4 regions of the Vreelandella venusta genome follow, and region 3 is predicted to be linked to each of the others. Evidence: predicted binding sites of a transcription regulator. Region 3 holds the regulator's gene; each other region holds the start of a gene.
The links. The regulator PhoB, encoded in region 3, activates phosphate uptake and scavenging genes when phosphate is short. The targets are predictions, from matches to a motif close to TGTCATANNNNTGTCANA.
Positions count from the first base shown of each region.

Region 1 (7,535 bases), 760 kb from region 3:
TAGACAAGTAAGTAAGGGTGATAAAAGTTAATTCTGAACATAGGTGCTTATAAATATAGGCACTTCTGAACATAGGTACTTATAAATATAGGCACTTCTGAACATAGGTACTTATAAATATAGGTACTTCTAAACACAGGTACTTGTCATTTAAGCCCCGCTGCAACAGACAGCGGGGCTTATTGTTTTTCTAGCGGTGGTAGCTAGCTTTTTGAAGCGTAGGCATAGAGCAGTGTTTCCTGGGCACTGATCGGGTCGCCATTGCCAGGGCTCTGCAGTTGATAGCTACCGTCGCTTTGTAGAAGCCAGCTTTGACAGTTATCGACCAGGTAGGTCTCCAAATCTTTACGTACTCGGGTGGCAAGCTTTTTATCCAATAGCGGGAAGCAGGTTTCTACGCGATGGAACATATTGCGTGACATAAAATCAGCGCTTGAACACCATGTCTCTGGCTTGCCGTCATTGTGGAAGTGGAAAACACGAGTATGTTCTAAAAAACGCCCAATAATCGACCGAACGCGGATATTCTCTGAAACACCCTCGATACCAGGTTTCAAACAGCACATGCCACGAATGATCAGGTCGCACTCTACGCCTGCTTGCGAGGCGCGATAAAGCGCTTTGATAAGCTTGGGCTCTGTTAGCGAATTGCACTTAATAATGATATGGCCACGCTTACCTTTTAGCGCTACCTGCGCTTCACGATCAATCATTTCGACTAGGCGCTCGTGAAGCGTAAAGGGGGCGTGAAGTAGGGTGTCGATCTTGCGCGCGCGGCCCATGCCAGAAAGCTGCTGAAACACTTTGTGCACGTCCGCGCATAGCGCAGTATTGGCAGTCAGCAGGCTATAATCGGTATATAGCTTGGCGGTTTTAGAGTGGTAGTTGCCAGTGCCTAAATGTGCGTAGTGGCGCAACTCGCCCTTCTCGCGTCGCACGATATGCAGCATCTTGGCGTGGGTTTTATAGGCCATGATGCCGTAAATCACGATGGCGCCGGCTTCCTGCAGGCGTGATGCTAACTGAAGATTGTCGGCCTCATCAAAGCGCGCCCGTAGCTCGATAACAACGGTGACTTCTTTGCCTTGGCTGGCGGCATCGACCAGAGCACTCACTATCGTAGAGTCTGCACCGGTGCGGTACAGCGTCTGCTTGATTGCCAGTACGTCTGGATCGCGGGCGGCCTCGCGCAGTAGGTCTTCGATAGGTGAAAAGGACTGGAACGGGTGGTGAAGCAGAATATCGCTTTTGGCAATAGCGCTGAACAGGCTACCGCCTTTTAATACTTTTGGCACGCTAGGTGAATAGGGCCGATAGAGCAGCTCTGGTCGGTCAACGTCGCCGAGAACCGCCATCATACGGGTCAAGTTTACCGGCCCTTGAACACGGTATAAGTCGCTGCTTTCTAGCTCAAACTGGCGCAGTAAGAAACTGGTCAAGTCATCAGGACAGTTATCAGCGACTTCAAGGCGCACACCGCTGCCATAACGGCGGGCTAATAGCTCGCCGCGTAGCGCTGAGGCCAAATCTGAGACCTCTTCAGGATCGACGGTCATATCGGCATTACGGGTCAGCCGGAACTGATAACAACCACGCACACGCATGCCGGGGAAGAGTTCCTCTGCATGTGCGTGAATCATTGACGATAAGAAAATATATTCGGAGAAGCCTTCTGCACATAGCGCTTTAGGCAGCGCCATTAAGCGAGGCAATGAGCGGGGAGCGGGCAGTATTGCCATACCACCAGCCCGACCAAAGGCGTCTTTTCCCTCGAGTTCCACAATGAAATTTAGGCTTTTATTAACTAAACGCGGGAACGGATGGGAGGGGTCTAAGCCAATGGGGCTGATGACCGGCATGATCTCGTTATCAAAAAAATCTTTAACCCAGGCTTTTTGCTCGTCGGTCCACTGATCGCGCCGACGAAAGCGTAGCCCCTGAGCTTCCAGCGCGGGCAGTAGCGTCTCATTCAATATTTGATATTGGCGAGCAATTTGCTGATGCGCGATATCCGAAATTTCTGCCAGCACCGCCTTGGGTAAGCGGCCGTCGGCGGCGGTAGTGTCGTCGCCTAATGCCATTTGGTGTTTAAGCCCGGCGACTCTTATCTCAAAAAACTCATCCATGTTGGATGAAAAGATCAGCAGAAACATCAGCCGGTTAAGTAGCGGATGCGCATCGTCCAAGGCTTGTTCAAGCACTCGGATATTGAACTGCAGATGAGAAAGCTCGCGATTGAAGTAGAGCTGCGGGTCGTCAAGATCCGCCTCCAAATGAGACTCTTTCGCGTGAACTCCGGTGGGGGTACGATTGATGCGTAATGGCAAAGCCTCTCCCTCGCCAGTTACCGTTTCGTGTGTAGCGTTTGTTGACTCGCTAGAGAATGCTGGCGTGGAATCTGCTGATTGATCGTCCATGGTTGCCCCCAGTAGTGGTTCATACTCATCATAGCGTGATTACGACTGTTGGGAGCAGTATGCCGGGGAAAGATGACAAACAAGTGTCACTGGTTTGTCATCTTTAAGGACTGACCTATTAAACTAGCGCTGTAACAAGCGTGCTGCTTCTAACGCGAAATAGCTTAAAATTCCATCGGCACCTGCGCGCTTGAAGCACATTAGTGACTCAAGAATCACCGGTTCGGCCTCAAGCCAACCGTTATCGAATGCGGCGCGATGCATAGCGTATTCACCGCTAACTTGATAAGCGAATGTCGGTACTTGGAGTTCGCTTTTTACACGGCGTACGATATCCAAGTAAGGCATGCCGGGTTTCACCATCACCATATCGGCGCCTTCGGCGATATCCATAGCCACTTCATGCAGCGCTTCATCGCTATTGGCGGGGTCCATCTGATAGGTGCGTTTATCTGCTTTGCCAAGATTGGCGGCAGACCCGACCGCATCACGGAAGGGACCGTAATACTTAGAGGCGTACTTAGCGCTATACGCCATAATGCGCACATTATGCAGGTGTTCCTGTTCTAACACTTGGCGGATGGCGCCGATGCGACCATCCATCATATCGGAAGGTGCTACGACATCGGCGCCTGCTTCGGCGTGGGAGAGCGCTTGTTTGAGTAGCGTATCTACTGTGCGGTCATTCTGCACATAGCCATGCTCATCAAGAATGCCGTCCTGACCATGACTCGTATAGGGGTCAAGGGCGACATCGGTAATAATGCCAAGTTCGGGTAGCGCTTCTTTTAGCGCCCGTACACTACGCTGGACAAGACCGTTAGCGTTGTAAGCCTCTTCCGCCAACTCGCTTTTTTGCTCAGTATCGATAACTGGGAAGAGCGCCAGGGCGGGAATACCCAGCGCGTAGGCCTCGCGTGCCTGCTCAATCAGCAGGTCGATGGAAAGGCGTTCAACACCGGGCATTGAGGCAATCGCTTCGCGTTGATTTTCGCCTTCCAGTACAAAAACCGGCAAAATTAAATCGCTGGGTGTTAGCGTTGACTCCTGCATCAAGCGACGGGAGAAATCGTCGCGACGCATACGGCGAAGTCGAGTAGCAGGGAAATGGCGGGGAGCAGAGGTGTTCAACGGCTTTCTCCAAACAATCGCATAGTCAATCGAATAGTGGATGCCTTAAAAGGCCTTACGTGAGTATATCAGTCCTGCACTGCAGCGAAAGCGGGCTTGTGATAGCTGGCTTGTAGTGGCTTTATAGACTGACTAAAGTGAGTCACTCAGCGACGCTAAGTGGCGACGATTTAACAGCGATAATAAGCGCTACAACAAGGAGATAAGCATGACCAAACAGGTAGCAATCGTATTAGCAGGCTGCGGCGTTTTTGATGGTTCAGAAATCTATGAAACAACGCTAACGCTGCTGCGCCTTGATCAGTTAGGGATTGGCTATCGCTGCTTTGCGCCGGATGTCGCTCAGCACCACGTGATTAACCACTTAACTCAAGAGCCTGTCGAGGGCGAGCAGCGCAATGTGTTACAGGAGTCGGCCCGCCTTGCCCGTGGTGATATTAGCCCGATTACGGAGCTAGATGCTGACGACTTTGATGCGGTTATTGTTCCTGGTGGCTTTGGTGTCGCTAAAAACCTGTCTGATTTTGCCGACAAGAGCGACAGTATGCAGGTACTTGAGAGCGTCAAAGAGGCGCTAGTAGGCTTTAAAGAAGAGGCAAAACCCATTGGCCTGATGTGTATTGCTCCTGTTTTGGTCCCGCGCCTACTTGGCGAAGGGGTGGCCGTGACGATTGGTCATGATCCCGGTGTTTCTGGTGCCATTAGTGCGATGGGTGGCCTGCACCGCAGCTGTGGCGTAGAAGATATTGTGGTGGATCATGAGCACCGGGTGGTAACCACGCCTGCTTATATGCTGGCGACCCGTATCAGTGAGGCCGCCACAGGTATCTTTAAGTTGGTCGACCGCATTGATGAAATGATGGGCTAATATTTTCTCGGTAATCGGCTATTCGTATTAAAGGCAAACAGCCTCTCGTATGAAGAGCAAAAAGCCTCTGCCATGTTTCAATGGCAGAGGCTTTTTTTAAGCTGTGCAGCGCCGTTAACAGTGCTTTTAGGTCTCTTGTTCCTCAGCGTCATCCGCCTTGGCCTTACGGCGTACCAATCGGCCAAACAGTAGGCCCACCTCATAAAGTAGATACATCGGTATCGCTAACAGGCTTTGAGAAATAACGTCGGGAGGAGTAAGCAGCATGCCCACCACAAAGCAGCCTAAAATAACGTAGGGGCGCTTTTTAGAAAGGCTTTCGACCGTGGTTGCGCCAGACAGTATCAGCAGAAATGTTGCGATGGGGATTTCAAACGCAACACCAAAGGCGAAAAACAGTTTAAGTACAAAGTTCAAATACTGATTAATGTCGGTCATTACCGCCACATTTTCCGGCCCGGTTTGGGTGAAAAACTCAAATAGCAGCGGAAAGACCACGTAATAAGCAAAGGCCGCTCCAGCGTAAAATAGCGCTATGCTGGAGACCAGAATCGGGATCGCCAGCGCTTTTTCGTTATCGTAAAGTCCAGGTGCTACAAACGCCCATGCCTGGTGCAGTACGAAGGGGATAGCGATAAAGACAGCGACTACCAGGGTTAGTTTAAAGGGGGCTAAGAAGGGCGAGGCCACCTCGGTGGCGATCATCTGTGAACCTTCTGGCAACAGGGCCATTAATGGTTCGGCTACAAAGCTGTAGATGTCATTAGCAAAGGCATAAAGGCCAAGAAACACGACTAATACCACTACGACTGCTTTCATAAGCCGCGAGCGTAACTCGATCAGGTGCTCAATAAGAGGCGCTTGGCTTTGGTCTTTATGTGGCTCCTGGGAATCGCCAGACATGCTCATTGGTGATTACTATCCTTTGTAAGATCCGCCTTTGTAAGATCCGCCTTTTGAATAGCGGCATCATGCTCCACATCCGCCTGCTCAGCATTAGCCTTGCTAGGTTCATGCTTGCCGCTAGGGTTCACCGCGCGCAGTTCATCGGTAGCAGGTTGATGAGGCGTTGGGGAAGAGGCTGCTGGCGTGTCTTCGCGTACCGTTTGCAGGGCGTCGTCTAACCGAGCACTCGCGTTGGCAACCCGCTGCTCGGTGTCATTTTGGGTCGCTTGTGTCGATGAGCTTGAAGAGCTGGAAGAAGAGGGTGCGTCGGCAATGTTCTCAACATCCTGCTTGGCTTTTTTGAGACTGTCATCGAGCTTTTTCTGCTGCTCGTTGAGCTTTTGACGCAGTTCCTCTGCTTCCAACTGAGCGCTGATTTCGCGCTGCATACCGGATACCGTACGCTTGATTTTGCCAATCCACATACCTGTTGTGCGAGCGGCTCTAGGCAGGCGCTCTGGGCCAAGCACCAGAAGCCCGACGATACCAATCAGCATCAGTTCAAGAAAGCCGATATCCAGCATGGGTTATTTGCGCTCTTCGTTACGTTCTGTGGGGCGTTCTTCGGCGGCACGCTTCTCTTCTGCTTGAACATCGTAGGTGTTGCCAGTCTCTTCGTGGCTGACTTTCGCCTGAGATTGGTCAGCATCTTTTTTGTCGCCGTCTTTCTCTTCTTCGTTAATGGCCTTTTTAAAGCCTTTGACTGCACCGCCTAAATCGGTGCCCACATTACGCAGTTTCTTGGTGCCGAAAATTAGGATGATAATGCCTAGAACAATCAGCAACTGCCAAATACTGATACCACCTAACATATGCATTTCCTCATCAGTGCAGGTTAACGTTGTGTGCGGGACGCTTTTTCTTCATGACCCGAAATACCAAACCGCTGTGCTAGCTCATCTAAAACGCGCTGATGATCCAGTTCAAGGTGCGACAGCATCACTAAGCTATGAAACCACAGGTCGGCGGTTTCAGCGATCACCGCTTGATGCGCCTGTTCACCGCCGTGCTCAGCATCTTTAGCAGCCAAAATTGTTTCGGTCGCCTCTTCGCCGACTTTTTCGAGTATCTTGTTCAAACCCTTATGATGCAAGGAGGCAACATAAGAATCTTCTGCACAAGCGTGTCGACGCTGCTTTAAGACCTCTGCGAGTGCATCTAGCACTTGCGTCGTCTGGGTAGAATCAGTCATAGGCATCCTTTTATCAATCATCACCGCGCGGTCACCAAAGGTCAGTGCTTTCGCCAAAAGCGACACTGAGGCGCTTTATCTTACTGCCTGATTGTTTCATTGCCATAGCAGCAGCAATAAGCCGACGCCCGCCGCTGCTAAAACAGGCCACTCTTGAGCCGATGCCCAGCCGCTCAGCGGCTGCCAGGCCAGGGCAATAGCAAGCAAAATAAGCCCGATACGCAGTCGGTAATGACGTTTATGCTGGCGCGTCAGTTGCTGCTGAACCGCACCAATTGACGTTGCTTGCTGATGACGCTGACGGTGCTCATGCTCCATTCGGTTTAGCGCTTGATGCGCTAGCACGGGGAGTTCAGGCAACTGATGAGAAAGCTCTGGCGCTTGGCGTTTGAGCGACTCCCAAAGACCGCCGATACCCGCGCGCTGTTTCATCCACTTTTCTAGATATGGTTTCGCGGTGCTCCACAGATCTAGATCAGGATAGAGCTGGCGACCCAGCCCTTCGATGTTCAGCAGCGTTTTTTGCAACAATACTAGCTGTGGCTGTACTTCCATATTAAAACGCCGTGCCGTTTGAAACAGCCCTAACAGCACCTGCCCAAACGAAATATCTTTGAGCGGTTTTTCAAGAATGGGTTCGCATACGGTACGAATCGCGGCTGCGAACTCGTTGGCGCGGGTGTTTTCGCCTACCCAACCGGACTCAATATGTAACGCGGCTACTTCGTAGTAATCTTGATGGAAAAATGCCAGTAGGTTACGTGCAAGGTAGTCTTGATCTTCTCGGGTAAGGCTCCCCACGATGCCGCAGTCGATGGCGATATACTGTGGGTCTTCAGGATCATCGCAATTAACAAAGATATTGCCGGGGTGCATATCGGCATGGAAGAAGTTATCTCGGAAGACCTGGGTAAAGAAGATTTCTACGCCGCGTTCAGCCAGCTTCTTAAGGTTGGTTCCGCGCGCCTTGAGGGTGTCTAAA
Region 1 covers NZ_CP065135.1:3,566,300-3,573,834, reverse strand. The annotation lists gene ppk1 (polyphosphate kinase 1) at 204-2,417, opposite strand; gene hemB (porphobilinogen synthase) at 2,541-3,548, opposite strand; gene elbB (isoprenoid biosynthesis glyoxalase ElbB) at 3,757-4,416, shown strand; gene tatC (twin-arginine translocase subunit TatC) at 4,543-5,325, opposite strand; gene tatB (Sec-independent protein translocase protein TatB) at 5,322-5,885, opposite strand; gene tatA (Sec-independent protein translocase subunit TatA) at 5,889-6,173, opposite strand; gene IR195_RS16645 (phosphoribosyl-ATP diphosphatase) at 6,197-6,553, opposite strand; gene ubiB (ubiquinone biosynthesis regulatory protein kinase UbiB) at 6,650-7,535, opposite strand, start outside.
Region 1: a site for PhoB is predicted at 2,502-2,519, ahead of ppk1 (polyphosphate kinase 1). Genes of this name have one in related genera too.

Region 2 (7,535 bases), 2.1 Mb from region 3:
TTTGATCAGTTGGCGCTCACCACCGCTGGGATAGCGGGTCTCGATGACCTCCATCGTTATGCTCACTGGATGCTGGCAGTCAGACTTTTGAAAGTGAGAGAGCACCTCTCTTAATGCATGGATCGCTTCGGGCTTATTATCTTCAATACCCACCACAATCTGATGGGCACCACAAAGCCTAGCGACCATTTGCGCGCCTTCCAGTATCTCGGTTGGATAGTGGCGAAGAGCCAAGTCGTCTGCTGTGATATACGGCTCGCATTCGGCGGCGTTGACGACGAGCGTATCAATGCGCTGATGATCCGCAATTTGGGCTTTGATATAAGCAGGAAAGCCTGCACCACCAAGGCCTACTAGCCCACAGCTGTCTAGTCTAGCAATGATCGCTTGGTGGTCTTCGCTACGCCAGTCAAGCGAGGGCAGCGTTTGCCAGCGGTCTAAACCATCGGCATCGATGGTGATGGCGCTATCACTAATCTGAGTCACTGTCCCACTAATGCTGGCGTGCAGATTGGCCGATATCATGCCATCTCGTTGGGCAATCAGGCTACCTACCTGAACCGCATCTCCGATCGCCACACAGGGGGTCGCGGGATTACCTGAATGCTGTTTGAGCGGAAGTGTTACCCGGGTAGGTAGCGTCGCGTTGCGAAGCGGCGATTGGTTAGAGCGGTCTTTTCGTTCGGGCGGAGTAATGCCACCTGGAAATTCATAGGCTGGCATGCTGGCTCCTGGTTAGCTGGCGATCGCTGGCGATTAACGGTGCTATGGTGACGACAGGCTGCCATTGGTTGAGAGGCTTGCTTCTGGGCAACATATCAATACAGTCGACGGGGCAGGGGGCAACGCACAAATCGCAGCCGGTGCATTCATCTTCTATCACCGTATGCATTTGCTTTGCAGCGCCAATAATGGCATCCACTGGGCATGCTTGGATGCACTTAGTGCAGCCAATGCACTCGGCTTCACGAATAAATGCAACGCTATCTTCGCTGGCTGCTTCGCCATCCAGTGGCACAGGCTCTCGGCCTAATAAGTCTGCTAATGCGTGAATAGTCGCTTCGCCGCCTGGCGGGCACTTATTCAAAGCATCACCCTGATTGATGGCTTCGGCATATGGCCGACAGCCTGGGTAACCGCACTGACCACATTGGGTTTGTGGCAGCAGCGCATCAATCTGCTCTACCAGCGGGTTCTCTTCGCCCTTGAAACGCACACTGGCCATTCCCAGTAGTGCTCCAAACGTGATGCCAATTCCGGTCAACACCCCCACTGCGCTGAGAATGCCCCACCAAGAAAATATGTCTCCCATGGCGGTTACCCCTGTACTAAACCTGAAAAGCCGAGAAAGGCCAGTGACATAAGACTGGCGGTGACCATTGCAATGGCGGCACCTCTAAACGGGGTTGGTATATCAGCACTGGCCAATCGCTCTCGCATCGCTGCGAACAGCACCAAAATCATCGAAAAACCCAGCGCAGCGCCCAAGCCATAGAGAGTCGTATGAAAGAAACTAAGCTCGCGGTTAAGTGATAACAGGGCAACGCCAAGTACCGCACAATTAGTCGTAATCAGCGGTAGAAAGATCCCCAGCACTTGATGCAACAGTGGACTGAGTTGGCGCACCATGATTTCGGTGAATTGCACGACGGCGGCAATAACAACGATAAAGCTGATAGTGCGAAGATAAGTAACGTCTAAGGGTACAAGTAAGCCATGATAGACCACATAGCTAGCGGCAGATGCTAGTGTTAGCACAAACGTCGTCGCCAGCGACATACCCATCGCGGATTCCAGCTTATTGGAAACCCCCATAAACGGGCAGAGCCCTAAAAACTGTACCAATACGAAGTTGTTGACCAGTGCAGTGCTGACCAAAATCAAGAAGAGTTCATTCATAGCGGCGTATTGTGCGCAGAAAAATCGTTGCTGGCTAGTAGGGGGAGCGCTATGACTGATTATTGAGCAGAAATAAGCTCTAGGTCAGCAGAGCTTGCTACCGCTCTGCCGATGCCCACCCTCCCTTAATACCGCCAGCTGCAAGCTTAGGTCTTGACCTTGAAAGCGCTTCAAATCTGTCATCAAACCGACATCATCCCGGCATACTCTCATCCAAATTAAAATCAGCTAGGGAGGGGGAACACAATGTCGACTTCAGGAGTTGTCTTACCGACGCAGGGGGAGCGCCCTGGGACGTCGCAATGGCTATCATGGTTAATTGTCATTGGACTGGTTTATTTGTTGTTAGCTGCGGTCGGGGCTATTGGAGATGGTTTCAAGGCTGCTACCGCAAGCAATGCTAAGGAGCTATTTTCATTTGCCACTAATCCAATCATTGGATTAGTTATCGGGGTTGTCGCAACCGCGCTAATTCAGAGTTCAAGTACTGTAACCGCTATCATTGTGGGGATGGTGGCGGGGGGCTTGCCAGTCAGTATTGCGATTCCGCTTATCATGGGTGCCAACATTGGTACTTCGCTGACCAGTACTATCGTTAGTTTAGGCCATGTGCGTAGTGGTGAAGAGTTTCGCCGTGCCTTCTCTGCGGCGACGGTGCACGATGCGTTCAATATCGTTGCCGTGGCTATATTGCTTCCCTTAGAAATGATGTTTGGTTTTTTAGAAAAAACCTCTGCCTTGCTGGCGGGCTTTTTTGTTAGCGATGCCAGCGTCGACATGAAAAGCGTCAATTTCATGAAAATGGCGATTTCACCGGCGACCGACTTGCTGAGCGCCTCGGTATCGTGGCTGCCGAATCAGGTCTGGATGGGCATTGCGCTGATTGTTATTGGGGTGGCACTAATCCTCTTTGTGGTAACGGCGATTGGTAAAGTATTGCGCAAGGTCATGGTGGGTAAGGCGCGTGACATCATGCACGCAAGCGTGGGGAGAGGGCCTGTCTCGGGCATGTGTTCGGGGGCAATCATTACGCTGTTGGTGCAGTCGTCCTCTACCACCACAGCACTGATTGTGCCACTTGCTGGCACGGGGGTATTTAATCTCAGGCAGGTCTATCCGTTCACCTTAGGTACCAATGTGGGTACCTGTATCACTGCGCTGCTCGCTGCAACGGCGATAAGTGGCCCAACGGCGGTATTGGCTATGCAGATTGCCTTGGTGCATCTGATGTTTAACCTAGTGGGGATACTGGTCATATACGGCCTGCCTTTTTTACGTGGCGTTCCACCTAGCATTGCCACTGGCCTTGCGGAGCTGGCACAGAAAAACAAACTCTATGTGGTGGCTTATATTTTAGGTGTTTTCTTTATGCTGCCATTGCTCCTGATCGGGGCGAGCCAGTTGTTTTGATCTAAGGGGATGGAATCGGTATGAGTTCACAGCGCAGAATTGAGACAGAAGCACGTATTCGCGAACTACGTGAATCGATTGATGAACTGGAAGCACAGTTGGCTGAGGCGTCCACCCAGGAGCGGGAAGAGCATGAGCAGCATGAGCTAATCGACCAGCTTGATCAGTATATTGATGCTGTAGATACCAAAGTGAGCGGTCTTAAAACCTTCTGGCAAGCTCTCAAGAAAGAGCTGGGGGGAGGCAATGACTAATGCTACACGCGGATATTCCTACTCCTTGATAGCGTCAGGCATGCTGTTGGGCCTTGTGCTTCAAGGCTATAGCGAGGATAGCCACTCAATGCAGGCAGCCGCCTCTGGTGATTTAACTGCCAGTGGTTCCAGTACCGTTTACCCATTGACGCGAGAAGCAGCACGTCGCTATGAGCGCGCCAATCCTGATGCCAATATTGCCGTCGAGTTCACTGGAACAACGGCTGGTTTTGAGAAGTTTTGTGCAGGCGAGACTGATATTAATAATGCATCGCGGCCAATAGACGAAAGCGAACGGGCTGTGTGCGCATCTAACGATGTAGCGTATGTGGAAGTGCCTATTGCGATGGATGCGATTTCGATCGTGGTGCATCCATCCAACCGCTGGGCAAATGATATTACTGTCGACGAACTTCACAGGCTTTGGTCTCCGGCGTCAGAAGGCGAGGTCATGACGTGGCGTGATGTGCGTGCAAGTTGGCCAGATGAACCCATTGAGCTATTTGGTCGAGGACAGGACTCGGGAACTTATGACTACTTCACAACGGCCATTGTAGGCACGACGCGTAGTAGTCGGATGGACTACGTTGCCAGCGAAGATGAGGAGTTTCTAGCTGCGCAAATCGCTGCTGAACCAGGTGCTTTAGGTTTCTTTGGTATCGGCGGATATCATCGTCACTGGAATGAGCTAAAGCTCCTTGCGGTGGCCAATAGCGATCAACCCGTATTTCCGACGCTGGAAACCGTCAAGCGTGGTGAATACACCCCCTTATCTCGTCCGCTTTATCTTTATCTGAATAGACAAAGTGTTGAGGACAAACCGGAACTTCACCGTTTCGCTATGGCCTATGTCGAAGGCATTCGTGACTGGATTCATTTTACCGGATACCTTCCGCTTGAAGAACAGGAGTATGCTGACACCCTCGACGCGCTTCGTCAGCTTGAGAGCCAGTGAGGGAGTAACAAGCTGACCGCGTATTAGCTGTTTTCTGGGCAGCTTATTGTCGCTAAGCGATGGACAAAAAAAGGGGCTAAGGCTGTAGCAGGCCTTGCCCCTTATTAGTGACTGATTAATCTATTAGCCGTTAAGTTACACGCTGTCCTGGTTCCGCACCGGCATCGGGTGAAAGGAGGTAAATACCTTCTTTGTTAGCAGATGCTAATACCATGCCTTCTGATAAACCGAAGCGCATTTTACGAGGAGCTAAGTTAGCCACCATAATCGTCAAGCGGCCTTCAAGCGCTTCTGGTGAATAAGCCGAACGAATACCTGAAAAGACGTTACGTGTTTCACCGCCTAAATCCAGCGTAAGCTGGAGCAGTTTGTCAGCGCCTTCAACGTACTGAGCTTTGGCAATACGGGCAATGCGTAAATCAACTTTCGCGAAATCATCAAAGCTGATTTCTGCTGCAATTGGCTCTTCCGCCAAGGGGCCTTTGGGAGTGTTTTTCAGCTTCTGTTCTTCCACTAAATCCTCCTTGGATGCCTCAATCATAGCGTCAATCTTATCCCGCTCAACCCGCGTCATTAACGGCTTGAATTTGTTGATCGAATGATTGACTAATACGCTATTGCGGCTGTCCCAATCGAGTGATTCGATCGCTAGGAATTCACGTGCCTGTTCGGCCATGCTTGGCACCACTGGTGCAAGATAGACCATCAACTGGCGGAATAAGTTGATGCCAACTGAGCAGATTTCCAGCACTTCGGTATCACGGCCTTCCTGCTTGGCTAGCGCCCAGGGGGCCTTGTCGGCGATGTACGTATTGGCGTCGTCGGCCAATTCCATGATTTTGCGCATAGCCCGGCTAAATTCACGCGCCTCAAAATCGTCGGCAATCTCGTCGCCAGCCGCGATAAAGCGCGCGACCATTTGTGGTTCGGCGCAGTGTTCAGCCAGCTTGCCGCCGCCCAGCTTTTTGACAAAACCGGCGCAGCGGCTGGCGATATTGACTACTTTGCCTACCAGGTCAGCATTAACCCGCGCAGAAAAGTCGTCGAGGTTAAGATCTAGGTCATCCACTTTAGATGTCAATTTAGCGGCAAAGTAGTAGCGTAAGTACTCTGGATTTAAATATTCAGCGTAGGTAGCTGCTTTAATGAAAGTGCCACGAGATTTTGACATCTTGGCGCCGTCTACAGTTAAAAAACCGTGACAGTTGACCGCAGTCGGCGTACGGAGGTCTGCACCATGCAGCATGGCAGGCCAGAATAAGGCATGGAAATAGACAATATCTTTGCCAATGAAGTGGTAAACCTCTGCGTCGGAATCTTTCCTCCAAAAAGTATCGAAGTCGATACCTTTTCGCTCACATAGGTTTTTAAAACTTGCTAAGTAGCCGATGGGGGCATCTAGCCAGACATAGAAGTATTTACCTGGAGCATCCGGGATTTCAAAGCCAAAGTAGGGGGCGTCTCGGGAGATGTCCCACTCATTAAAGCCCGACTCGAACCACTCCATCAGCTTGTTACGAATTTGCGGCTGTACATGGCCGTCATTAATCCATTGCTGAAGGAACTCTGCAAAGTCTGGTAGCTTGAAGAAGTAATGCGTAGAGCTGCGTACTTCTGGTGTTGCCCCAGAAATAGCTGAGACAGGATTGATCAAGTCAGCAGGCGTGTAAGTGGCGCCGCACTTTTCACAGTTATCGCCATATTGATCATCGGCACCACATTTTGGACACGTGCCCTTAATAAAGCGGTCCGCTAGGAATAGGCCCTTTTGCGGATCAAACATTTGCTCAATATCGCGGGTGGCAATGTGGCCTTTATCACGTAAGCGGGTGTAGATCAGTTCGCTAAAATAACGGTTTTCATCTGAATGGGTGGAGTGATAGTTATCAAATCCCACGCCAAAGCGGGCGAAATCTTCCTGATGATCCTGAGAAACGCGCTCAATCAGGGCTTCGGGCGTGATGCCTTCCTGCTCAGCCCGCAGCATAATGGCAGTGCCGTGGGCGTCGTCGGCGCAAACGTAGTAGCACTGCTGTCCACGACTTTTTTGAAAACGCACCCAAATGTCGGTTTGGATGTACTCAAGAAGATGACCCAAATGAATGGCGCCGTTGGCATAAGGGAGCGCGCTTGTCACCAAAATGTTGCGCGGGGCAGTATTTGACATGGTGAATGATAATTCCGGTTAGGCAGTGCAAATTAAGACGGCGAAGTAGAGGTTCGCTTCGCCGGTAACGTCAACATGCTGCTTACAGCGATTACTCCACTAGTAGAGTGCCTGCTCTTCCTGAACGACTTCACGCAGAAGCTCTAAAAAAAGCTTGTCAGCCTCAGAGTGCTCGGTGGGGTCTTCGGGGATATGGACGCTCGTAGTGTCGGAGATTTCGTTGGCAATATTGGCCATCACGGCAGGGCTATTGCCTTCGGCTAGCTGCAGTCGTGCAATCGCGAGGGATTGTTCTAAGATTTTTGGATCTTGGAGCAGCTTGCGAATAAAGTCGCGTAGTTCATTAATAATACGTGTTTTTTGAATTTCTGATGCGGACATTGGAGTTCTCCTTAAGACCGCGCTTGAGGGATGTTCAAGCGAGACCAATGAATGCTTTGACCATAGCACTTTTTTTACTGCTGAGCATGGGTTCCTGGGAGCATTGGGTGCAGCCTGTTGAGTTTTTACTAGCGCACTTGTTCAGCGCCTGTGTCTCCCGTGCATATGTTCCCAGTACGTATGTCTCCAGTACGTATGTCTCCAGTACGTATGTCTCCAGTACGTATGTCTCCAGTACCTTTGCCGCTTTAAAGGCTCAGGCGCCCAGCTTTGTGTTTGACAGGATTGGCGTACTGTTCCAACCAATAAGGCCGCAACGCTTCAGGAATACTTGCCAACCGGGCGTTAAAGCGCTCCCTGTCTTGACGCGTTATCGTTTTACGGGCAATGAGTTCTGGCGATTCGCCTAACGCTTCCAAAGCTAAATAATGGCTAGGGAACAAGCGATAACCGCCGATCACTTGGCGGT
Region 2 covers NZ_CP065135.1:2,212,685-2,220,219, reverse strand. The annotation lists gene rsxC (electron transport complex subunit RsxC) at 1-723, opposite strand, end outside; gene rsxB (electron transport complex subunit RsxB) at 710-1,312, opposite strand; gene rsxA (electron transport complex subunit RsxA) at 1,318-1,899, opposite strand; gene IR195_RS10610 (Na/Pi symporter) at 2,146-3,309, shown strand; gene IR195_RS10605 (hypothetical protein) at 3,330-3,563, shown strand; gene IR195_RS10600 (PstS family phosphate ABC transporter substrate-binding protein) at 3,556-4,518, shown strand; gene metG (methionine--tRNA ligase) at 4,649-6,685, opposite strand; gene IR195_RS10590 (hypothetical protein) at 6,785-7,066, opposite strand; gene IR195_RS10585 (1-acyl-sn-glycerol-3-phosphate acyltransferase) at 7,315-7,535, opposite strand, start outside.
Region 2: a site for PhoB is predicted at 2,077-2,094, ahead of IR195_RS10610 (Na/Pi symporter). Genes of this name have one in related genera too.

Region 3 (7,535 bases):
CAAAACCGCTTAACACGCTTAGTTCGCATTGGCGTACGTAACCTTGCAGGCGTGCCCTCAATCGTTTACGGCGTATTTGGCCTTGGCGTATTTGTCTACGGAGTAGGCGGTTCTATCGATAGCTGGTTTTTCAGCGATGCACTGCCCTCCCCCACATTTGGCACCGGCGGCCTTCTCTGGGCCTCGCTAACACTTGCCCTGCTCACGCTACCTGTAGTGATTGTCGCTACCGAAGAAGGGCTAGCACGCATACCCGATGCCCAGCGGGAAGGTGCCGTTGCACTGGGGGCGACACGTTTAGAAATGTTAACGCGGGTAGTGCTGCCCATGGCAACACCCGCCATGCTAACGGGAGTGATTTTAGCCGTCGCCAGAGCCGCGGGCGAAGTGGCACCGCTAATGCTAGTGGGCGTCGCCAAGCTAGCGCCGCAAATGCCTGTAGATAGTGAATTTCCCTACCTTCATCTAGAGCGTAAGTTTATGCACCTCGGCTATCATTTATTTGATACCGCTTTTCATGGTGAAGATGTACAGACCGCCATTCCGCTAGTTTTCGCCACCGCGCTACTGCTGGTATTAATCGTACTCGTGCTTAACCTAACTGCCATATTTCTGCGTCATTATCTGAGGCGCCAGCGAGGAAACGAATGTTAGCGTCTTTATCGTCCAACAAAGCGGCTCTCGCACCCGTGACGCATTTTCCTGCCGAACAGCGTTGCCTGAGCATTGCAAAGTTTCACCTCGCTTATGCGGGGAAAGTGGCGTTGCGCGATCTAACATTAGACCTACCACGCCACCGTGTAACGGCTTTTATTGGCCCTTCAGGCTGTGGAAAGTCGACACTACTACGCGCGATTAATCGACTGCACGACCTTAATGAATCGGTAACACACAGCGGCCATATTCAGCTTGAAGGTCAGGACATTCATGCCCCAGACATGAATGTTACCGAGTTACGACGGCGCGTTGGAATGGTGTTTCAAACCCCCAATCCTTTTCCCATGTCGATTTATGAAAACGTGGCTTTTGGCCTGCGTCTACAGCAGCGCTTACCCAAGCGCAAGCGGGACGACATTATCGAATGGGCACTGACATCGGCAGCGCTGTGGAATGAAGTTAAAGATCGCCTGCACCGCTCGGCTTGGCAGCTATCTGGCGGCCAGCAGCAGCGCTTAGTTATTGCTCGTACGCTTGCCGTTCAGCCGGATGTACTGCTACTCGATGAACCAGCGTCAGCCTTAGACCCGATCTCAACGCTGAAAATTGAAGAGCTAATTCGTAACCTTAAATCACAGCTAACGCTTGTGCTGGTTACTCACAATATGCAGCAAGCCGCGCGGGTTTCTGACTACACGGCTTTTTTGCAGCACGGTGAACTCGTTGAGTACGGGCCAACGGATCAAGTGTTCACCAACCCGCGTTTACAACGCACCGAAAACTACATCACTGGCCGCATTACCTAGGCCCCAAAGACATCACGTCAGGAGTGCTCAATGGATATTACGAGCGATAGCCACAGCCAACATATCTCTCGCCAGTTCAACCAAGAGCTGGAAGAGCTAAAAACCCACCTGATGGCCATGGGCGGTCTGGTGGAAAAACAAGTGCAAGATGCTGTTTTTGCGCTACTGGAAGGTGACAGCCGTCTTGCTGAGAAAGTGCGAGACAATGACCGCCAAGTAAACGATCTGCAACTACAGATTGACGACGAATGTACGCGGGTATTAGCGCGTCGTCAGCCCGCAGCTTCCGACTTACGCTTAGTGCTGGCGGTTATTCGCGCAACGTCTGACCTTGAGCGTATCGGCGATGAAGCCAGCAAAATTGCTCGAAACGCACTGCTGTTGAGCGAAAGTAGCGGCAGTATTCGTGGTTTAGTCGAAGTACGCCATATCAGCGAGCACGTGCGTAAAATGCTTCGCGATTCACTGACCGCTTTTGCGCGTTTTGATACCGATCTTGCAATGCAAGTTGTGCGCGAAGATGAGTTCGTTGACGATGAGTATGGTAGCGCCATGCGTTCGCTGATGACCTTTATGATGGAAGACTCACGTTCGATTAGCTCCGTACTTAGCATTATGTGGGTACTACGTGCCTTAGAGCGGGTCGGGGATCATGCCAATAACTTGGCGGAGTACGTCGTCTACTTAGTCAAAGGGTTAGATATTCGCCATAGCGACCCCGACGCAATCGACCCGCAGGTAATTAAAAAATCTTGACCTAGCACGCGATTCCTCCTGCAATACGCCCAGATATTCCCTCTGGGCGTTTTTTCTAAGGAGCAAATATGTTGGATGCGATGACGGCGCTGAGTCGAGGCACTCGCTTGGTCTACCAGAAAGGTCTGCGGCGCTATATTTTCCTACCCATCGTGGTCAATATAATCGTTTATGCCAGCATGCTTAGCTTCGTAGTCAGCCGCTTTTCTGGCTGGTTAGATAGTGCGATGACCATGGTGCCAAGCTGGCTTGAATGGCTCTCATGGCTAATCTGGCCACTGTTCTTTATCAGCCTACTACTGGTGATCTTTTTTACCTTCACCCTAGTCACCCACTTAATCGCCGCACCTTTCTATGGTTTTTTAGCAGCGAAGGTAGAACGTCAAGCGACAGGGCGTGAACCCCTAGATGACCGCGGACTCGCTAAAACCGCTGTCGATGCCTTGGGACGCGAGCTAGTCAAACTCGGTTATATTCTGCCACGCATGGTGATCCTGTTTATCATTAGTTGGATACCTGGCCTCAACCTGATAGCCCCTATTTTGTGGCTCCTCTTTTCCGCGTGGATCATGGCAATCACGTATTTAGATTACCCCATGGATAACAATAAGATTACCTTTCGCGACATGCGTGCACGGCTATCGCAACGGTGGTGGCCAAGTCTTACCTACGGCGGTTTGATTATGCTAGTGACCTGGATTCCTCTCGCTAACCTGTTCTTAATTCCCGGCGCAGTAGCAGGCGCTGTATTAATGTGGGACGACCACTACCGCGGTACGCGCGACATTACGCCTCAGCGCTGATGGCTTAATCGCTATAACGCTGATACAACCTATTTGTTACCTTAAGGTTGTTTGGCTTTACGACGACTCTCAAGATTAAGCATAAGCCTTGTTAACAAGATAAGGCCCCTACAAGGAATACAATCATGCTGACCCGCGCACTCTGGTTGACGGCTCTCCTCACTGGCTCAATCTCTTTCGCGTCGGCTCACGACGTTCAAACCGACCAATTAAGGATCGCTCATCCTTTTGCCACACCAACTCCTCCCGGCGTGGTAAATGGTGCTGCCTACCTGGATATAACGGCTCATACAGAATCCGTCACGCTGGTCAGCGCTCAGACCCCTGTGAGCGAAAGTGTTGAGCTACATGATATGCAGATGGAAGGCGATATGATGAAAATGCGCCACGTCAATGCTATCGAAATCGCGAAAGATGAAACGCTGACAATGCGGCCAGGTGGCGGCTATCACTTAATGCTAATGGGATTACATCAGCCACTAGCAGAAGGTGACCGGTTTCCCATCACGCTCAAGTTTGCCCAGCAAGACGATATTGAAATAGAAGTTTGGGTTCAAAGCGCCCAAGAAGGAAGCACCGCCGCTGATCACCATCACCAGCATTAACGCGATCAACTGATAAGCGTCTTAGTCAAAAAAACCCCGTCGAAGCGGGGTTTTTTGACTATAGCACCCTTACCAGCGTGTACTGCTGCCCTCGTCACGGTTGAGTTCTTCAGCGCGATAGCCTGCTCTCTCTTTAGAGTCATCATCAGCGTTACTGGCACGGCTTGAAGGCGTGTATATCAGAGTATTCTCATTGTCATTGAGCAAATCCTTAGCTGAATAGGTCGCAGGGCCCGATGTGTTACGAGATTGAGGCTGAATAATTTCCTGGTTTTCAACACGCTCTTTATTCAGCTCAATGGAAGAGTGTGCAACCGCGATAGAGCTTGCCAACAATAAGCCCACAACTACCGTGTTTTTAACAAGCGATTTCAACAACATAAATAAAAGCTCCTGACTGTATGAGGCAACCGACAGTGCAATGATACAAGGCATCTTCTTTTGTCAGTCGCGAAACGCGTTATCTAAATAGCTGTACCTAACATCAAAAAAGACCATGAAACAATAAAATTCAATTATTTCAAATTGATATAAAAAATTGAGTACAAAAACCTACACCAAGGAGTAAACAGCTTGTAGCGTAACAATGATTATACTATACACAAAAAATTAGACCCCACCGAAGTGGGGTCTTGAGCACTCTTAGTATCGCGATACGTAACACTAGCTTCCTATCCGTTTGAGGGACTCCAGCCTTGGAATTAACCCTAACTAGCGTGTTGACCGTCGAAAGATTCAATCCTTGAATCTAGGAGCATCCGTGCAATTTGACATCCTTGCCTCTGAATAGCTCATCCCTAAGCGTAAGAGTTTTATTACCTTTTGAAAAGATTAGTAACCAAAGTTAATGTTACATTCCGCCATTCTCTTCAGGCAACTCATCTGCGCTGTCGTAGCCAGGCTCTGAGTCGTCATGGCTCGTTGAACTAGGCTCCATGTCACTGACATTATCACCTTCGTCCTGGTTCAACTCTTGGCTATCATAATTGCTTGGACCTGTTGTATTTTCAGATTGAGCCTCAACAGGCTGCTCATCAGGGGTAATGTTGTTCGCTGGGTCTGCTGGCTCTTGAGCGAATGCTGCAGGACTAGCAACCAAACCGAACGCTACACTTAAAATACCAGCTTTCTTGAGTAGTTCCTTGGACATCATGTTCCGTCTCCTAGATCGCTGTTCAGGTACTGCTTAAGTAATAAGAAAGACGGCCTTTCGGCTTACCAATTCCTATGGTTTTCTCTCTTATCAAGTACCAAGACTTTTGCATTTGATGTGCCAAAAAATCGAAAACGATATAAAAGATCAAACAAAACAAACGCTTATAAAGAAAAGAATAACAGGAAGGGGGCTTAACGCGTTTTCAAATCAAGCAGGGAAAGTGACTAGAAATGACACATGAGCATTATTTGACCATACTTGTATGACAAACAGGGCACATCTATACATCACTTATACTTAAACAGCATTGCGTGAAGCGGACTCGCTTTTGACAACACGTGAGGATGGGAAAACACAGCGAAAGAGGGCTCCTTCGCCAGGGTGGGATTCAATTTGTAGCAATGCGTCATGCCTTAGCAGCACATGTTTTGCAATCGCCAGACCAAGCCCGGTACCGCCCGTTGCGGTACTACGCCCTTTATCAACGCGATAGAAACGCTCGGTCAAGCGTGGAATATGTACAGGGTCAATACCCTCACCGTCGTCGTCAACTTCAATACAAGCACTGCCATTCGGCAGGGTTTTCCAGCGAAGTGTTATTTGGCTTCCCTCTGGCGTATACCGCACAGCGTTAAACACTAGGTTTGAGATAGCGCTATGCAGCTCCTGCTCGCTGCCGATCAGACGGGCATCGCTCTCAAGCACGACTTGAACACTATGCTGTTGATTAGAGAGCGCCAACGCATCGCGACGAATGGCGTCGAGCATTGGCCCTAACGCCAACGCATGATGATCTTCGCCACCTTGTTCAATTTCTAACCGAGAGAGCAGTAGCAGGTCATTGACTAAGTTTTGCATACGTTTCGTCTGCTCTTCCATCTGAGCAATACCTCGGCCCAAACGTGGTGGAAGCTGCTCTTTTAAGTCGCTGTAGGTTTCTAAATAACCCGTCAGCACCGTTAGCGGTGTGCGTAGCTCATGGGAAACATTGGCGACAAAGTCACGACGCATCTGCTCTAAACGATGCAAGCGAGTAATATCTCGCGCCATTACCAAGCGCTCATCATCACCATAGAGAGTAATTTGATATTGAAGGATATGCCGTTCATCAATGGGCGACGTTAAGGTCAGTGGTTCACCGTATTTACGCGCATTAAAGTAGCTGATAAATCGTGGATCACGAATTAGATTGGTAATGTGTTGGCCACGGTCGTGGGCTGTTTGTAGGCCCAGCATTTCTGTCGCGGCGCTGTTCCACCACTCCAGGTCGCCATGTCGATCTAGCATAACGACACTGTCACGCATCGCTTCGGATGATTCTTGAATACGTGCAAGGGTGGCACGCAAGCGGTTTTGGGTAATCCGCTGGCTCTTTTGGTAGCGATACAAGCGATCAAAAAGCTCGCCCCACATGCCGCTCGCAGCAGGGGGTTCATCATGAGGATGAAGCGTTAACCACTCAAAGAGCGCGCGCAGTTGGCGCAGTTGATACACCAGACAAACAGCAAGCCCCGCAGCGACTCCAAAACCAGGCGTACCCAGCAACCACCCTAAGCAAGCGCCCAAAGCGGCAAGCCACACAATTCGCCATAGTTCTCGGCTCCACAGGCGCACCGTTACACCCGCGCAGAAAAACGGTACCCAGTGCCTCTCACCGTTTGAATGAGACTCTGGTGAGCTTCTCCTAAGGCCTTACGTAGACGTCGGATGTGAACATCTACCGTGCGTTCTTCAACGTATACGTTACCACCCCAAACTTGATCGAGCAGTTGGCTACGCGTATAGGCACGCTCTTGGTGCGTCATGAAAAACTGCAGCAGACGATACTCCGTCGGCCCCATTTCTAACGCCTTACCGTACGCACTCACACGATGGCTCACTGGATCTAATAGCAAACCATTAATTTCGATAGGGTCTTCGACACCTCGGGGGGTAGTGCGTCGTAATACTGCTTTTAAACGGGCCACCAGTTCACGAGGAGAGAAAGGCTTGGTGATATAATCATCCGCACCAGCCTCAAGCCCTTGAATTTTATTATCTTCTTCGCCTTTAGCGGTCAGCATGATAATAGGCACCTCGGCGGTGGCTTCTTCACGCTTTAAGCGTCTTGCAAGCTCAATACCACTGGTGCCCGGCATCATCCAATCCAACAGAAGCAGATCTGGCTGGTGGTCAACCATCATGGCGTGGGCATCCTGGGCGTTATCCGCTTCAAGAACGCGATAGTCAGCCATTTCCAGCGCCACTGCGATCATCTCGCGAATAGGCGCCTCATCATCGACAATCAAAACGGTCTTGGCGGTCATTCCAGGGCCTCACGGTGTTCAATGAAAACTAATGTAAAAAAATAGTTCAAAAAAATTCAAAGACATGTCAGTGACAATAACACCATGACTTAATGACAATTTTATGACATAGAGGATATTTAGCCAGTTATTGGCCACCAACTTAGTGCAATACCTGCAAAAATTAACAACCCAGACCAATGGTTATTAAGAAACGCCTGGAAGCAACGGTCGCGCTCACGGCCAGCGATTAATCGTTGTTGATGGACAAACGTGGCGGCCATAGCAGCTAACCCAAGCCAGAAAAAGCCACCTAAACCAACGAGCCATCCTGCCCAGGCAAGTAGTCCAAGTGTCGCCACTTGCAGCACACCAATGATCAGACGATCAGCGCTACCAAACAGCACCGCGGTAGATTTGATGCCTATTTTTAGATCATCGTCGCGGTCGACCATGGCGTATTGAGT
Region 3 covers NZ_CP065135.1:4,330,192-4,337,726, forward strand. The annotation lists gene pstA (phosphate ABC transporter permease PstA) at 1-654, shown strand, start outside; gene pstB (phosphate ABC transporter ATP-binding protein PstB) at 648-1,463, shown strand; gene phoU (phosphate signaling complex protein PhoU) at 1,494-2,219, shown strand; gene cysZ (sulfate transporter CysZ) at 2,288-3,022, shown strand; gene IR195_RS19935 (copper chaperone PCu(A)C) at 3,148-3,627, shown strand; gene IR195_RS19940 (hypothetical protein) at 3,697-4,008, opposite strand; gene IR195_RS19945 (hypothetical protein) at 4,478-4,780, opposite strand; gene phoR (phosphate regulon sensor histidine kinase PhoR) at 5,081-6,397, opposite strand; gene phoB (phosphate regulon transcriptional regulator PhoB) at 6,400-7,089, opposite strand; gene ubiA (4-hydroxybenzoate octaprenyltransferase) at 7,209-7,535, opposite strand, start outside.

Region 4 (7,535 bases), 920 kb from region 3:
CTATTCGATTATTGCCGTGCCTACCGGGGTATTTTCCGCCCAGGTTATCCGCTCCATTCGCGAAGACCGTTATTCAGAAGAAGCCTGCCCCGGCTGTGGCCATGACCGCCATGAAAAGCGCGCTCGTTACTGTCTGCGCTGTGGCACCTGGCTGGATGAAGAGAGCGAAGACCCGCGCAAGAAAGCAGCAGACCCAAAAGATAGCCACGAGGGAGACGAAGACACAAACACGCCCCAGGGCAGCTAACCAAAATAGCCAAGCCCAGGGCGCGCAGTAATTCATTTAGGGAGATTATGTGATTGCTAGGCCGTTACGTTGATCAATCGGCGCTCAGGTCGGCCTCGATAATAAACAAGCGGCCGCCATCCACAGTGTTGGCGTCCAACATCTTCTGCTCAAGCTGACCATCGGTGGACCAAGTGGCGAAGTCATCGTCGTTCAGCACCCCCAAGCGTTGGTCATCAATCACCCACAGACCTTCCATTTTATCGTGGGGATAACCGACTTCTGCCACCATATCTACCACTAGAGACTTGCTCACTGGCTCGATTCCGGCGCTGGCCAGAGCACTCCATCCCTGCTCTAGAACCACTTCTTCCAGGGTTTTACCTGCCAAGGTTAGCCCCAGCTCGGCATCCTGTTCCAGATCGCCGTTGGCTGAAACCGCCTCAAGATTGGTGCCCGAGGCAAGGTCAATGCGGTAAACCTGCTTCTGAGCATCAGGTGTCGCAGCCTCAGCACCGTCAGGACCACCGTTCAGAAAACGGCCATCTCGTTCAAGCACCAAAAACTCAGTGGCGCTCAGCGCAACAAGCTCCGAGTTAGAGTTCTGGTTTTGCTCTTGGCGGTAGAGGTACTGGCCAATCTCCCCCGAGTCCAGATCCACTGTAACGATGCGGGTGATATCCAGATCCTTCACTGCACTGCCAGGGTTGTACAGTGTGGACTGCATAATACCTACCAGCGTTTGCTCATCCGGCGTGATAGCCAGCCCTTCCATACCTCGGTTGGCACGTCGGTTGGCAAACTCTGCTGGCAGGTTCATCTCGACCCTGTCGTCGTCAGCAAAAGGGTTGATTCGACCGATTTCACGACCCTCGGCATCGAAGTGAACCATGTGCGGACCGTACTCATCGCTAACCCAGAAGGTGCCGTCCGATAGCGCCACCAGCCCTTCGCCATCCAGACCATAATCATCCAAGCGGATCGGATTAGTGGCTTCATTATAGGGCTGGCTATCGTCTACTAAGATCGGCTGACCATTGGCATGGTAAGGGGTTTCCCCCGTTCCACCGAGTGCCAAGCTGTTAGGCAGACCACTGATCTCGCTACCATCAGGGCGCTTAAGCAAAAGGGTGGCAACCTGTTCGATCACACCGTTCGCTTGAAGCTCAAACAGACCGATACGGGGCGTATAGTCCGGTGTCGGAAAGACTTTCCCCTTGCCATAGTCGCCAACAAAATTGGCATTGGGGCCACGATCAGTCAATGCATAGAAACGCGTTGAATCCGTGGGATGAGCGGTCATTGCCGATCCAAAGCCGCCATTACGGATCTCAAAAGCCTGCTGAGATTTGCCATCTGTTAGATCATCCCGTAATACGCTATGAGGAAGAAACACACCAGCGGCGGGGAAGCTATCGAACACGGTGGCATTGGTATCATCAGCGTTAGCATTATCAGTGCAGCCCACCAGCAGGGAGGACGTCAGTAAGGATGCCATAAAGAGCTTATGACGGTTCATTGGTTGGTTTCCTTATCGAATACAGGTTGACGCCCGTTGGCGTCTCAGCCGCCTCCACAGGCACAATTTCCAGCGTGCCCCGGAGCAAGGCAAGTTATGAAAAGTCTAGTGGCAGGAATATCGAATGAGGGGTGGCGCCGTCACGGCTGTCTTACTAAAACGCGCTCACACCGGGAAGGTTCGATTTGTTATGGCATATCGCTATGTTCACAGCCACCAAGATAACTTAGTGGCAACCAATGACAGGTGAATGACATGTTAGTGACTAGCGGCACAGGGACAACTTGCGGGGCTAATAAAAAAAACGCCCTGGCTATTAACCAGGGCGTCTCCTCAATAGTAACGGCACGATGGAAGTGGTTACATTTTATTCGTCTTCAAACGGAGCTTCCCACGCGTTGAGCTCCGCGTCTCTCCAGCTTCCGTAACTGGCATTGGGGAAAACAATCCAGTCTTGACCAAAGCGCTCAGCGTGGTCGTTAACTAGGTCGCGTTGCTCTTCAAGACTTGCGTCGACAAAGTCACCCGAGAAGTCATGAAGCGTATCGCCCAACTGCATCACCAACGTATGATTGTCTTCGACGATAGCGCGACGCTCGGTCTTGGGTGGGCCAAGGAGCATGACGCGCTCGTCAGATACCTGAGGAAGCTCTAATGCTTCCATAGTGGCCAGCGTATCTGCTTTATTTTCTTGGTAGCGATCCGACACATAGTAGATCGACACACCTTGCTCATCAGCAAATTCGAGAAAGTCTTTCGCGCCCGGGATCAAACGTGGCTCGCCCTCGCGCTCCCAATGCAACCAAGTATCCCAAGCAGTGAAGTCGTGGCAGGCCTGCATATCGCGCACTAGCAAAGCGCTATTATCGATGAGCGTCTCATCCACATCGGTAATGATGGCCAAATCGGCCCCTTCACCATGCGCTTCAATTTGTTTTTCCAAGCGATAGGTCGCCAGTTCAAAGCCTTGGCGCTGTAAAGCAGTTATTTCTGCGGATTGCTGTTGGTAACGAAGCCCCATGGCGTACTCAACCTGATCACAAGCGCTAGCGTCGTCGGCTACTGCGCCCCCTGATAAAGGAAGTAGCGCCAAGCTTGCAAATGCTGTGGCAGTGGCAGCGTTGCGGTATCGAGATATCGTCATTAAGCAATCTCCTGTCAGTGATGGTTATCAGGCTGAGAGGGGAACCCCACACCATCCATCATTATTAATTATCAATAATAAGCATAATCATCATAATTTATTTTTATTGATCATTCAAACAACAAAGATAGCGCGCTAGATGAATAAGTTGATACGCATATCATGTTTAAAAATTTTTGTGGATTTTGGGTGATGAAGAGACAGGCGGGAAGACAGCAACCCCCTCGATACTTGTCACCAGGGGGCTACCAATACAGGCTAGAGAGCGGTGTTAACTTGTAAACGGCGTAATATCGCCGCGGCCTTCCCGTACAATTTTGGGCGGCAGCTCGCGCAGGTCAATCACACTGGTGGGGTCTAGGTGGCAAGCACCGCCATCGATAATGGCATCAAGGTGGGCCCCGAAGCGGTCGCGGATCTCTTCAGGATCGCTCATTGGCAGGGTCTCTCCTACCGGAATCAAGGTGACGCTCATCAACGGCTCACCCAATGCTTCAAGCAGCGCGTGGGTAATGTGGTGATCAGGCACACGCACGCCAATGGAGCGACGCTTCGGATGCAGCAACAGGCGCGGAACCTCTGTGGTGGCATCCAAAATAAAGGTGTATGGGCCTGGAGTGTGGGCTTTCAACAGCCGAAACACAGCATTATCCACTTTAGCGTAAGTGCCAATCTCGGAAAGATCCGAACACATCAGGGTGAAATTGTGCTTATCGTCTAACGAACGCAGCCATTTGATCTTCTCAATGGCTTTTTTTTCACCCAAGTGGCAACCCAGTGCATAGCCCGAATCCGTTGGATATGCGACCACACCACCTTTGCGGATAATATCTATTGCTTGATCAATCAAGCGTTTCTGCGGATTTTCGGGGTGAATCTGAAAATATTGGCTCATCGCTTGCTCCTGCCCTTGGGCATATCGTTATCGATTTCGTTTCTAGATTAGCCGATATGCGGTTTAAGACCCAGGACCTAACATGCCACTGGGCGCATCGCGCAAATGAACTAAGCGCGGATGCTGCCAAATCGGCGGCGCAGCAGTGCGCGGTATTAAGCTCATACTACCGGGGGCGGCGTGGCTGCCAGGAAAATGAAAATCGCTGCCCATGGAGGCGTATAAATCGCGCTCCACTAATTGCCGAGCAAGATCACGGGTGCTGTCTGGATTCTGCTGACCACTCACCAGTTCAACGCTTTGCCCACCTGCGGCTTGAAAGGTATCCATCAGCAAACCTCGCTTGCGCCGGGTAAGCCCATAGCGCAGCGGGTGCGCCAGCACCGCCACGCCGCCTGAGGCCACCACCCAGGCGACTGCATCACTGATTTCCGGCCAATGAGCTTTTACATCGCCTTTTTTACCACTGCCTAAATAGCGCTTAAACGCGCCAGCCCAGTCATCTACCACGCCTTCAGCAACCAGTGCGCGGGCAAAGTCGGGCCTGCCTAAAGGGCGATCGCTGCCTGCCTGGGCGCGTGCCTTTTCGAGCGCGTCAGGTAAGCCCATTTTTTCCAGCCGCTCGGCAATCACTTCAGCACGCCTGATCCGCGCTTCGCGCTGCAGTGCAAGCCCTTCTATCAGAGGCCCCTGCAAGCCGCCAGGCATAAGCGCCACTACGTGGATATTAATTCCCTGCCAGCGCGTGGATAACTCACAGCCGGGCACCAAGCAAAGCCCTGCTTGCTGCGCCGCGATGCCAGCTTCTTGAATACCTTCCATGGTGTCGTGGTCTGTCAGCGACATGTGGGTAAGACCACGTGCAGCGCACAGCTTTACCAGCTCGGTAGGAGTAAGCGAGCCATCTGACGCGGTAGAGTGCATGTGTAAATCCACCGTATAACGCTGGTCGGCATCAAACACGCGGGGCAGATGGTTTAGAGGAAGATAGTTCGCAGGAAGTAGGGGCATAAGCATGACGCCGTGTGGCGAGTTTGTCAGAATAGGGTGGTGTGAGTAAAACAGGCACCCTGTTTTCCCTTAACGGTATACCGTCGCTCACCATGGTGCGCGCTTACAGGGGCGCGGTCAATTCAGTACGGAACAACCGCCCTAGCATTCAAGGAGTTATCCCCATGCTTTACGCTATTATCAGTGAAGATGTATCCAACAGCTTGGAGCGCCGTCTCGCGGCACGCCCGGATCACCTTGGTCGCCTAGAAAAGCTGCGTGATGAAGGCCGTTTGGTTCTGGCTGGCCCCCACCCCGCTGTTGATACCGATAACCCAGGCGATGCAGGCTTCAGCGGCAGCTTAGTTGTTGCCGAATTTGACAGCCTTGAGGACGCTCAAGCCTGGGCTGACGCCGATCCATACATCATTGCTGGGGTCTATGCCAAGGTAATTGTTAAGCCATTTAAAAAAGTAATGCCTTGACCGATAGAGGCGAGTGTGAAGAGTCCGTCTTCTTTTTCACAGAGCCTGTGGAAAACTCTGTGAAAACTCGGCGGACGCTTTCCCCAAAGCTAGAGCTGATGCCCTTATCAACAAGTTGATCATTTTTTAACCTATCTTTAACACAAACTTCATCAGTACGGGGATACCCGCGTGACTCAACGCTCTAGCTATACTGCCCTGCCCCCGCTCGCGGCGTTAACAGCACCTTTGCTCACTTGGAACGAGGCGTCTCCTCATTCGCAGGCCTTCGACGATGTGTATTTTTCTAGGGAAGATGGCCGGGCTGAAACCGAGCACGTTTTCCTGGGGGCAAATCACCTTCCCAAGCGCTTTGCGGACTGGCGACACAGCCGCGCGTTTGTGATTGGCGAAACAGGCTTTGGCACCGGGCTTAATATGCTGTGCGCATGGGACTGTTTTGAGCAGTACGCACCAAGCAGCGCACGCCTTCACCTGTTATCCACTGAGAAGTTTCCGCTTGACCGAGTGTCTCTTGAGCGCGCACTAAGTGCCTGGCCTTCGTTAGCAAATTATGCACAAGTGCTATGCGCCCAGTGGCCTGAAGCCGTCAGCGGTATTCACCGCCTTCATCTCAACGAGCGAGTGACTCTCGATCTGCACTTTGGCGACACCACCGAACGACTGAAGCTACTCGACGGTCAAGTCGACGCCTGGTTCCTAGATGGCTTTGCTCCTGCTAAAAACCCAGCAATGTGGCAGCCTGAGCTGTTTGAGGCCATGGCTGCACGCTCTCGCCCTGGAGCAACATTTGCCACGTTTACCTGTGCCGGTGTCGTTAAACGAGGGTTAAAAGCAGCAGGGTTTAACTGGCAAAAGGTGCCTGGGTTTGGGCGCAAGCGGGAAATGTTAGCAGGCTATATCGACACACCACCCAAAGACACTCGCCGCCAGTCAACGCCATGGTTCACGCCGCCTGCGGCAAGGCCAGCGAACCATGTGGCGGTCATTGGGGCAGGCATGGCCGGTTGTAGCGTAGCAGCGGCGTTGGCCAAGCGTGGGGTTCAGGTAACGGTCATTGAACGCGACACCCCTGGAGCCGGTGGCTCCGGTAATCGCCAGGGAGCGCTGTATGTAAAGCTAGCCGCGGAAACGAATAACCAGAGCCGGTTTTATTTATCAGGCCTTCTCTACAGCCAGCGCTGGCTTAGCCAGTGGGCTTCAGCAACACCACAGGAAGCGCCGCTGTGGCAACCATGTGGCGTGGTACAACTGGCGTTAAGCGACAAGGAGGCTGTGCGCCAGCAGCGCTTTATGACACGCCATCCGCTACCAGAAGCGGTGGTATCCGCTCAAACCGAGACGCTTGGCGAGCTGGCGGGCGTTCCCATCACAGCGGCTCACGGACTGTTTTATCCCCAGGCAGGCTGGGTGCGCCCCAAACTGCTCTGCAAACAGCTACTACAGCACGCGAATATCACCATGCACCAGGGAGAAGTGACAATCCTTCAGCCCGATAGCAAAGCTTGGCAGGTCGTATTGGCCAGCGGCGAGACGCTGACCGCTGATCACGTTGTGGTAGCCAATGCGTCTCTGGCTAACCGCTTTGAACAAACCGCAGCGCTACCGCTACAGCAAGTTCGCGGCCAGGTGAGCGAAGTGAAACTGCCCGAAGGCGTGCAAGGCCCGCAACGTGTGGTATGCGCGGGTGGCTATGTATCGCCGCCAGTGGAAGGCGTGCTGACGTTCGGGGCCAGCTTTGTGCCTAATAACGCCACCAGCGACGTTACGGCAGCAGACCATCAGCGCAATATTGATGAACTACGCCAAACACTGCCTGAATGGGTCGCCACCCTTGAGGCCTCAGGCGTAACGCTAAGCCCCGACACACTAGCAGGTCGTGCGGCGGTAAGGGCAGCCAGCCCTGACAAAAGCCCCTACGCGGGGCCAGTACCCAATGCTGACGCATGGCAGCAAGATTACGCGATGCTGCAAAAAGATGCTTCTAACGTGCCAGATACCTTAGGAGAGCACCATTCAGGGCTGTGGATATCTAGCGCTCATGGCTCTCGGGGCCTTTCCAGCGCTCCGCTCTGCGCCGAAATCATTGCCTCGCGAATGTGTGATGAGCCGATGCCGCTAGAGCTATCGTTAGTGGATCATTTACATCCTGGGCGACGGATTATTAGTGCGCTAGTACGCGCTCAGTAATCGCCTTCTTCCTCATCATCGGCAAGATCTCGCCCAAAGGAACGCCATTGGGCGAGCGTCATCACCTCGGTCATTTCTAACTCAAG
Region 4 covers NZ_CP065135.1:810,474-818,008, reverse strand. The annotation lists gene IR195_RS03920 (ion transporter) at 1-247, shown strand, start outside; gene IR195_RS03915 (esterase-like activity of phytase family protein) at 321-1,745, opposite strand; gene IR195_RS03910 (5'-nucleotidase, lipoprotein e(P4) family) at 2,113-2,889, opposite strand; gene IR195_RS03905 (L-threonylcarbamoyladenylate synthase) at 3,161-3,784, opposite strand; gene IR195_RS03900 (PHP domain-containing protein) at 3,848-4,795, opposite strand; gene IR195_RS03895 (YciI family protein) at 4,960-5,259, shown strand; gene mnmC (bifunctional tRNA (5-methylaminomethyl-2-thiouridine)(34)-methyltransferase MnmC2/FAD-dependent 5-carboxymethylaminomethyl-2-thiouridine(34) oxidoreductase MnmC1) at 5,431-7,449, shown strand; gene IR195_RS03885 (YheU family protein) at 7,443-7,535, opposite strand, start outside.
Region 4: a site for PhoB is predicted at 1,984-2,001, ahead of IR195_RS03915 (esterase-like activity of phytase family protein). Genes of this name have one in related genera too.